DNA from 4 places in the Marinobacter fonticola genome. Region 4 is predicted to be linked to each of the others. Evidence: predicted binding sites of a transcription regulator. Region 4 holds the regulator's gene; each other region holds the start of a gene.
What was found. The regulator FliA, encoded in region 4, starts transcription of late flagellar genes. The targets are predictions, from matches to a motif close to CTAAAGTTTNNNNNNNNNNNGCCGNTAA.
Positions count from the first base shown of each region.

Region 1: FXO11_RS14685 (methyl-accepting chemotaxis protein) is a predicted target of FliA. The motif match lies at 1,154-1,181, and genes of this name have one in related genera.
Region 2: FXO11_RS07755 (methyl-accepting chemotaxis protein) is a predicted target of FliA. The motif match lies at 1,079-1,106, and genes of this name have one in related genera.
Region 3: flgM (flagellar biosynthesis anti-sigma factor FlgM) is a predicted target of FliA. The motif match lies at 1,158-1,185, and genes of this name have one in related genera.

Region 1 is NZ_CP043042.1:3,287,557-3,289,742, forward strand. It holds gene FXO11_RS14680 (L,D-transpeptidase family protein) at 1-950, shown strand, start outside; gene FXO11_RS14685 (methyl-accepting chemotaxis protein) at 1,234-2,186, shown strand, end outside.
Region 2 is NZ_CP043042.1:1,734,997-1,737,182, forward strand. It holds gene ampD (1,6-anhydro-N-acetylmuramyl-L-alanine amidase AmpD) at 1-6, shown strand, start outside; gene ampE (regulatory signaling modulator protein AmpE) at 3-893, shown strand; gene FXO11_RS07755 (methyl-accepting chemotaxis protein) at 1,301-2,186, shown strand, end outside.
Region 3 is NZ_CP043042.1:2,372,551-2,374,736, reverse strand. It holds gene FXO11_RS10560 (pilus assembly protein PilB) at 1-125, shown strand, start outside; gene FXO11_RS10555 (flagella synthesis protein FlgN) at 307-777, opposite strand; gene flgM (flagellar biosynthesis anti-sigma factor FlgM) at 785-1,105, opposite strand; gene flgA (flagellar basal body P-ring formation chaperone FlgA) at 1,261-1,965, opposite strand; gene FXO11_RS10540 (chemotaxis protein CheV) at 2,173-2,186, shown strand, end outside.
Region 4 is NZ_CP043042.1:1,602,545-1,604,730, reverse strand. It holds gene cheY (chemotaxis response regulator CheY) at 1-361, opposite strand, end outside; gene FXO11_RS07175 (RNA polymerase sigma factor FliA) at 560-1,297, opposite strand; gene FXO11_RS07170 (MinD/ParA family protein) at 1,388-2,186, opposite strand, start outside.

The sequences.
Region 1 (2,186 bases), 1.7 Mb from region 4:
GAGGGGACCGGGTCGCCCTATTGCGCGAGCGCTTGGCCGCGGAGGGCTACCTGACCTCGCCACCAGCGGTACGAGGCCAGCTCGGCGCGCCCTTCGACGATGACCTCGAGCTGGCGGTGGAGCGTTTCCAGCGCCGGCATAGTCTAACCGTGGACGGCAAGGTGGGCGCACGCACGATAGACGAGCTGAACATTTCGCCGCAGCAGCGCCTGGAACAGATTCGAGCCAACCTGGAGCGGTTGCGCTGGCTGGCCCGGGATATGGAACGCACGCTGCTGCTGGTGGACATCGCCGCGGCACGGATCCACTACTACGAGGATGGCGACCTGATCTGGTCCGGCCGGGCTCAGGTGGGCAAGCCCCGAAGAGCCACGCCGGAACTGAAATCGGTGATCACCCACGTCACGGTCAACCCGCACTGGAATATGCCGCGCAGTATCTTCCTGCGTGACGCCCTACCTTCGATCTTGCGGGATCCTCTTTACCTGAGCAAACGGGGCATCCGCGTCTATGACCGGGAGGGCAATGAGCTCACCCAGACCGAAGCCGACTGGAGCAACCCGCATGGCCTGAGGCTGCGCCAGGACCCGGGGCCAGGAAACGCCCTGGGCCAGGTGGCACTTCGTTTTTCCAATCCGTTCGCCGTTTACCTGCACGACACGCCGGCGGCGAGCCTGTTCGAGAGCCAAAATCGATTCTACAGCTCAGGCTGCGTCAGGGTGGAAGACGCGATGACACTGACCCGAATGCTGTTCCGCCATGCCAGCCCCGATTTCAAGCAGCACTTCGAAACCGTGCGGACATCCGGCGAATCCCAGAACATCCATCTGCCCCGCGGCGTCTACATCCTAATGGCGTATTGGACGGCCGAAGCTGATGCCTCCGGCCAGATCACCTACCGGCCCGATGTTTACGGCAGCGACGGTCAGTTGCTGGCCTTGCTGGAGTAGAGGTTATGAACAGGCCAGTTTTCCCGCAGTAAACGCCCACCACGCCTTATATCACCCCTGATATCACCCCTGTCCGCATCGACCCACTAGCCGGTGTGCGAAAAATGTCGGCACACGTTCCCTACCAGACAGTGCACTCGTTTTTACCGGCAGTGCCTTAACACTCGCGAATACCTTCAGCGACAGTTGTTTACATTTTCGAACTACAGGAACAGGAGACATTGCCGATAATAAAGTTAGAAAAAGCATTAATTGCCATATTCACCCAACGGAATATCCGCTAATGAGTAAATTCAATCGTCTGCGTATTCGATCCCGCCTGCTCATTGCTGTGCTGGTTCCGGTTGTTCTTACGGCCCTGACCTTGAGCTGGCTTACCGTGAACCAGCTCAGAAGTGGCGGCGAGGCCGAAATCGAGCTGCTTCGACAAAACCTGATCGAGGCGCGCAAGGCCGGCCTGAAAAACATCGTCGAGACGACGCAGTCGGTTATCCGGGAGGCCATGGGCGATCCCACCCTCAGCGAGGACGAAGCCAAGAAAGAGGCCCGTGAACGCATCCGGTCCATTACGTTCAGCGACAACAACTACGTGTTCGCCTATCAGCGTGATCTGTTCAACCTCGCCTACCGACCCGATCCGAGCCGCGAAGGGCCGACGACCAATCCCGACGTCCGCAAGCTGATCAGCAACATCATCAAGGCAGCGGAGCGTGATGGCTTCCATACCTACGATTGGCCCAATCCCGCGACCGGCAACATCGAGCAGAAAGTGTCTTACGCCACCATTATCCCGGAGTGGAACTGGATGATTGGCGCTGGCGTTTATACAACGGATATTCAGGTTGCCTTAACAAAGGCACAAGGCGAGGTAGAGGCGAGTGTGGACCAGGCCATTATGTTCTTTGCGCTTGTCACCTTGGCTGTCATTGTCGCCGCCTTGCTGATTGGCCTGTCTGTCGGCCGCACGGTCACCAAACCACTAAACCGCGTCAGCGACTTGATGCGGGAAATTGCCGAGGGTGAAGGCGACCTGCGCCAGCGCTTACCGGAAGACGGCAACGACGAGCTCGCTGAACTGGGCCGGCGCTTCAATGCCTTTACCATCAAGATCCAAAACACGATCCGGGAGGTCGGCGCAACCACAGACCAGGTGGCCTCCGCCGCCGAAGAGCTTAGCCGGGTCGCGGTCGAGACCCGCGCTTCGGTACAGGAGCAAGGCTCGGAAACCGACCAGAT
Region 2 (2,186 bases), 130 kb from region 4:
TCTTGAGTTTCATTATCCTGCTGGTGGCTTACGGCGTGCGTCGTCTTTTGGATAGCACCCAGGACGAGGGGCTGGATCCGGTGTTGCGCCGGCGACTGGCGCGCATGCCGGGCGCCGAAACCGACCACGAATCCCGCCCGGCGCTGCCGATCCTGCTGCTGGCGGTACCGATCATCCTGGTTGCACTGATTGATATCGGGCTGAGCCGCAGCAGTTGGTGGATGTTGACCTGGCCGCTGGATCTGATGGTGCTGGTCTTTGCCATGGGCGTTCCCGGCTGGCGAAATCCGATCCGGGCTTATGGCGAGGCTTGGCGGCGCGGTGATGCCAAGGCTGCCTGGCATCACGTCAATCACCTGATTCCTGCCGAAGAGCGTGGCGCGGCCGCAGCGCCGGAAGAACTTCACCGTTCGCTGGCGCGGCAGCTCATCCTGATCATCTTCGAACGCTACTTTCTGCTGATATTTTGGTACGTGCTATTGGGACCGGCCGGGGTTATCGGAGTGCGTCTCTTGCTGGCATGGCGGGACCATTGGCCGAATGCTGCAACGCGTGTGCCGTTTGCTCGCTTCACTTCACTCATGGCCTGGGTACCGGCCCGGCTATTGAGTTTCAGCTTTGGTATTGCCGGTGATTTGAGCGGTTGGCTGAGCCACACACGTAAAAAGTTGCTAAATCCCGCTGTGAAATCACGCGATCTGCTGTTCGTCAGTGCCAATGGCGCGCTTTCCAGCTATTCTCTCGACCCTGAACGCTTCGCTAGCGCCCACCCCGGCGATTGGCCGGATTACGGCGAACGCAGCTTGCGGGCCGTACGCGATTTGCTCAACCGGAGCATGTTGGTGTGGATCTGTGTGCTGGCGCTGCTCGCTATCAGCGGTGTATTCGTATAGGGCGTCGGCGGCTTTGAATAGCTGTTGTACACGCCTGGCGTCAGCGCGTTCTGCGGTCTCGATTTACGATTGTTTCAACCTGTGAGCGTTCCAAGACTTGGCTCTTTTAAGGTGTAACTTTGCAAGCTGCCGGTACCCCATCGAGAAGACGCTACGCGAAATAACAATAAATAAACAAAGCCAGCCTCAAGTTTCTGACGAATCTGACGACATAATAGTAGGTAAACCACTGACACTCGCTCCGGGATAGAGGGTGCTTGTTTCCGTTACGCGGTTATGCAATTCGGCACTCGGCGGTAGGCGAACAATAACAATGGCGATAGCCAGCCAGTTGGCACTGTGAGTATTAAGGGGGATCAGTGAAGCAACTTTTGTATCCAGCAGTCGCGTTGATGAACAGGCTGCCGATGTTCTACAAGTTCAGCCTGATCAGCATTCTCTTCCTGCTGCCGATCGGTGGCTTGTCCTATCTGCTCGTCAGTCAGCTCAACAGCTCTATCGCGGCGATTGCCCACGAGGCGGAAGGGCTCGAGCAAGTCAGGGAAGTCAACGAGCTGGTCCGGGCAGCCTACGCCTATCGGGATTACCGGTCCGTCGGCAAAATGACCAACGATGAAAATATTCTCGGCAAGAGCGCTGAGGCCGCCGCAGTGATCGATGCGTCGTTCGAGCGTTTGCTGGCGGCAGATGTATCTTTCGATGGCAGCGGAAGCTGGCGCATCCAAGTGGAAGCGCTTCAGCAGGAATGGGAAACGCTGAAGCGAGAGGACATTTTCCAGAGCAACATCGATCCCCAGTTCAAGTATTACCAGGAATTCGTTCAGAGGGGCCGTTCCCTGCTTGCCTCGACAATGAAGGTTTCCGGTCTATCCCAGGATCCGTCGCCCGAGAACCAGCTCTTGATGGAGCTTGGGGTGGCTTCGCTGCATGACGCTATGAGCGCCCAGGGGCAGGTGCGCACATTTGCCGTTTTTAGCCTGGCTCAAGGGCAGGTCGGGTACGCGCTTGCCGATGCCATGAACGAGCTTTTCGATCGGCTAACGAATCTTCACGGCCGGCTCGAGTCGGAGTTCCAGGTCGCGCTAGGCTCGTCTGAGGCCCTGAACGAGCATGCCGATCTCGCCGGAGCGGTTGTCCAAAGTTCCCTGGCTGTGCGTGACGCCCTCGATGTCAACGTGATCACCCCTTATCGCTTGGAAATGCCTTGGCAAGAGTTCGATCAGTTGGTATCCACGGCGTTGAACCGCCACTTCGAGCTGCAGAACCATATCTTCGATATTGTCGGCGGCAACC
Region 3 (2,186 bases), 770 kb from region 4:
GGATTGAGTTAATCGAGATGAACGACATTCGCGTTTCCGGCTCCAGCGGGCCATCCATGGGCAATGTGAGCCTACACGATATCCGCTTCGCTCCGGCGTCGAGCATGACGATCTACGCGCACTGAGCTGCGAGCCGCGCAATAAACAATTAAAAACCGGAGCTGAATAGTGATTCGGCCCCGGCTTTACGGACGAGTGTTCAACGCCCCTTCTTTTCGAAACAGTACCTGTTTTTCTTTGAAGCCCGTCTCTCTTTCGAACCGTCTTTCTTTCGAAATAGTGCCAGCCCTTCGAAATACAGCCTGATCAGGCGCTTGCCAGAACGTTCTTGTGGCTGACGGCCGCCGACTGGCCTTTGGCGCCATACAACTTGGCTTGTTCGGAGCAGCCGCGGAAGATTTCGGTGAGGCGACCCAGGCGAAGTTGCAAATTGCCGATAATTCGGCCATTGACCTGGTTCATGCGCTGGCACGCCTTAAGGCGATTCTCGGCATCGGTCCAGAGCTGGGTCAGCTCCGTTAGCCCGGCGCTACGGATGAACGTTGAGGGTTGGCCTTGCTGGGGCTTAAAACCCATGTTCACTAGCGCGCGGATCTTACGCTTGGCGCGTTCTCGAATGTCGCCGAGAATTCTGTTCTTTTCCTGCGTCAGTGCCTGAAGACCGTCCACATCCGAAGACTTGAGATGGTTCTTTTCAGCAGCCAGCAACCCGCCCAATTGCTCGAGTTGCTGGATGTCTTGTTGCAGTAATGATCTTAACTCGTCAATAGCAGCCATGGTTTACTCACCCAAAAATGCTTTTATCCATATCAAGCATTTTTTGGGCCAGTTTTTCTGCATCGATCTTGTAGCTGCCGTCTGCCAGGGCCGACTTGATCTGCTCGATGCGCGCGTCATCGACTTCCGGGTAACTGTCCAGGCGTTCCTCAAGCTTCTTGAGGTCTCGCGCCTGACTGCTCAGGCTGACATTATCCGGGCGCGAGCCTTGGGTACGGGCTTGCTCGGTAGGCGTGGCCGGGCTCTTTGGAGCCGCCTTGTCGGTATTGGTGGAGCTGGTTTTGGTGTTGACCTGGCCGGGGCCAATTCCATTGAAGTCAACTGTCATAACGATACCTGCACATGCTGATGAGTTGCTTTACGCAATCCGGTTTCATTGTGTATCGGCCGGAGCGGGCAAACCTTTAGCGTCTTTTGCAAGAATTTTACGGCCAGATTCTGCCGCCTTGCGGCAAGTCTGATCCGCAAATCCGAACCCGGTGATTACATCGGCACTTCCACCCGTCCCGGTGCGGTGACCATGGCCCTCAGGGTGCGTTCCGAACGCAGGTTCTGAACCAGTACCTGTTCGCCAATACGACCGTTGGCGAGCGCTTTGCCGCGCGACTCGACGGCAATGGGTCCGCTACGGGCTACGATAATAACATGATCTCCGCGAGCGACGGCATCCGGCTTTATCACGATGTCGGGCGTAAATATGGTTCCGGCATTCACCGAGCGGCGCAGTTCCATACCGATCAGGTTCTTCCGGTCGGTGACAGCGCCGCGGCGGACTGAGTTGATAACGATGGGGTGGCTATCGATCATATCCGCTGTGACTCGGTCCCCCCGGCTGAGAGGCTGGGCAGCGACCAAGCCCTCGCCACGGATTTCTACGGATGTGGACAGAAACAATCGCCATGGGCGCTTGCCAGAACAGGACAGTTCTAGCGTGGGCTGTGTGGTCTCCAACGGGTTGCTGGAGAACTTGACGGCGGGACCGGCCGGGCAGGGCGCGAGGTTGAGGCGCGAATCGATAGTGCCCAGGCTGTGCTTGACGGCATAACCTTCATTCTTTTTTTGTTCGGCAAAGTCGGTAAGGAACGCTTTCGCGGCGTGCCTTAAATCCTCGGACGTCGTTTTTTCGGCGGCTTGCAGTGAGGAATTCAGGGCCAGCCCAGCCAGGAGCAATAAAATGATGATGCGCATAACCGGCAGTATGTCCTATGCTTACAGTTGAACGGTGGGGGTAAATAAGGTCAACTCCCCCTACGGCCCATTGACGATTTTTTGTCTTCGACGGATCATCGAGGCCTGTGGGAAAAAGATATCGCAAGAACCGTGCCTGGTTTCTTTCACCGGCACAGATTCGGAAGAGCGGATCGCACGAAAGCGAAAAACAACAGGTAGAGCGTTATGGCAGGCGTATT
Region 4 (2,186 bases):
TCTCGATCTTTTCCTTCAGGACTGCCGCTGTAAAAGGCTTGACCACGTAACCGTTGACACCCGCCTGGGCCGCAGCAACGATCTGGTCGCGCTTGGCTTCGGCGGTCACCATCAGCACCGGGAGGCTCTTCAGGTTGGCGTCCGCGCGCACGGCCTGCAGCAGCTCGAACCCGGACATCCCAGGCATGTTCCAGTCGGTGACTAGGAAGTCGTATTTGCCGCTTTTAAGCATGGGCAACGCTGTATTGCCATCGTCCGCTTCGTCGGTATTGGTGAAACCAAGGTCGCGAAGCAGATTCTTAATGATCCGCCGCATCGTGGAAAAATCGTCCACGATCAGAATTTTCATGTTCTTGTCCAATGGGACCTCCACTCATTAAAGCCCGGAAAAGCAACGACTCGTGAACTTGCTTAGTGCGTTATAGGAGCTCGAATCTCCTACCCGACAAAAGGGCCTAAGCCCTACACCAGCCTAGCAGTTTCTAAGCATTGCCTATTCTGTCCGCTTGGCGCGATCTGTAAAGCGCCCCTTACCAAAAACTACAATTTAAATGTGCGCTCAGGCCGCCTGCCACCCGCTCAACCGGGCCTTCAGCCGCAAGGCTGCCTGACTATGAATCTGACTGACCCGGCTCTCGCTCACCCCAATGACGGCACCGATCTCCTTGAGGTTCAGCTCTTCCTGGTAGTAAAGGCTAAGAACCAGCTTCTCGCGCTCGGGCAAACTGCTAATGGCCTCGGCCAGACTGCGCCGGAAACCTTCCGAAGATAAGGCCTCGAACGGTACGTCAGCACCACTGTCTTCATTGGTTATCGGCACGTCGCCGGATTCATTTAGCTCATCGAGACTAAAAAGTCGTCCGCCGCTGGAATCAGCCAGGCAGGCGTGGTATTCGGACAGTGGCATATCGAGCTCTTCAGCCACCTCGGCATCGGTGGCCTCGCGCCCCGTGCGACCCTCGACCGCCTTGATCGCCTGGGCAATACGCCGGGAATTGCGGTGTACGGAACGGGGTACCCAGTCGCCTTTGCGAATTTCATCGACAATGGCGCCACGGATACGGATGCCCGCATAGGTTTCGAAGGATGCCCCTTTGGTAGCCTCATACTTCTGCGCAGCCTCCAGCAGCCCAATCATGCCGGCCTGCATGAGGTCTTCCAACTGAACAGAGGCAGGTAGACGCGCCAGGAGATGCAGCGCGATTTTCTTAACCAGCGGCGCATGCAGCTCGACTAAGTCATGCGCTTTACGCTCGCTGGTTTGATGGTAGATTCCCAGGCCTTTTGCCAACTTCATGAATTCGGATTGCCCAACTCAGGGAGCCCGTCGTTCAGCCGGAAGCTCCAGAAAATGATCGACCGTCAAATCCGTCGCTCAGGATGCGTTTCAGACATCCACAAGGCGTTCAACGAAGAATTCAAGGTGACCCCGGGGCGATGACGGCAACGGCCAGTTGTCGACCCTCTGTGCCAACGCCTTGATAGCCAGCGACGCCTTTGCCCGCGGATAGGCATCGAGTACTGCACGCTGGCGTTGAACCGCTTTCTTAACGGCCTCGTCGTAAGGAACCATGCCCTCATATTGTAGCGCAACATCCAGGAAGCGCTCGGTAACGCGGGTCAGCTTGCCAAAAAGATGCTTGCCTTCCTGATCGTTGCGAACCTGGTTGGCGAGGATGCGAAAACGGCTAACCCCATGATCGCGATTCATTAACTTGATCAGGGCATAGGCGTCGGTAATGGAGGTCGGTTCATCGCAGACGACCAGCAATAACTCCTGGGAGGCCCGCAAGAAGCTAATCACACCCTCGGAGATCCCGGCCGCCGTATCGACGATCAGGACGTCGATTTGATCACCCAAGTCGCTAAACGCATTGATAAGGCCGGCATGCTCCATCATGGTCAGCTGCGTCATGCGCTGAGTACCGGAAGAGGCCGGCACGATTTTGATACCGCCAGGGCCATCCACAAGGACGTCCCGAAGTTCGCATTCGCCGGACAACACATCGGCCAGGTTGCGGTTGGCTGTGATGCCTAACAACACGTCGATGTTGGCCAGTCCCAGATCGGCATCCAGGACGACAACGCGACGCCCCATCTGCGCCAGGGCAATAGCCAGATTGACTGAGACGTTACTCTTGCCAACGCCCCCTTTGCCGCCGGATACGGCGATTACCTGAACCGGA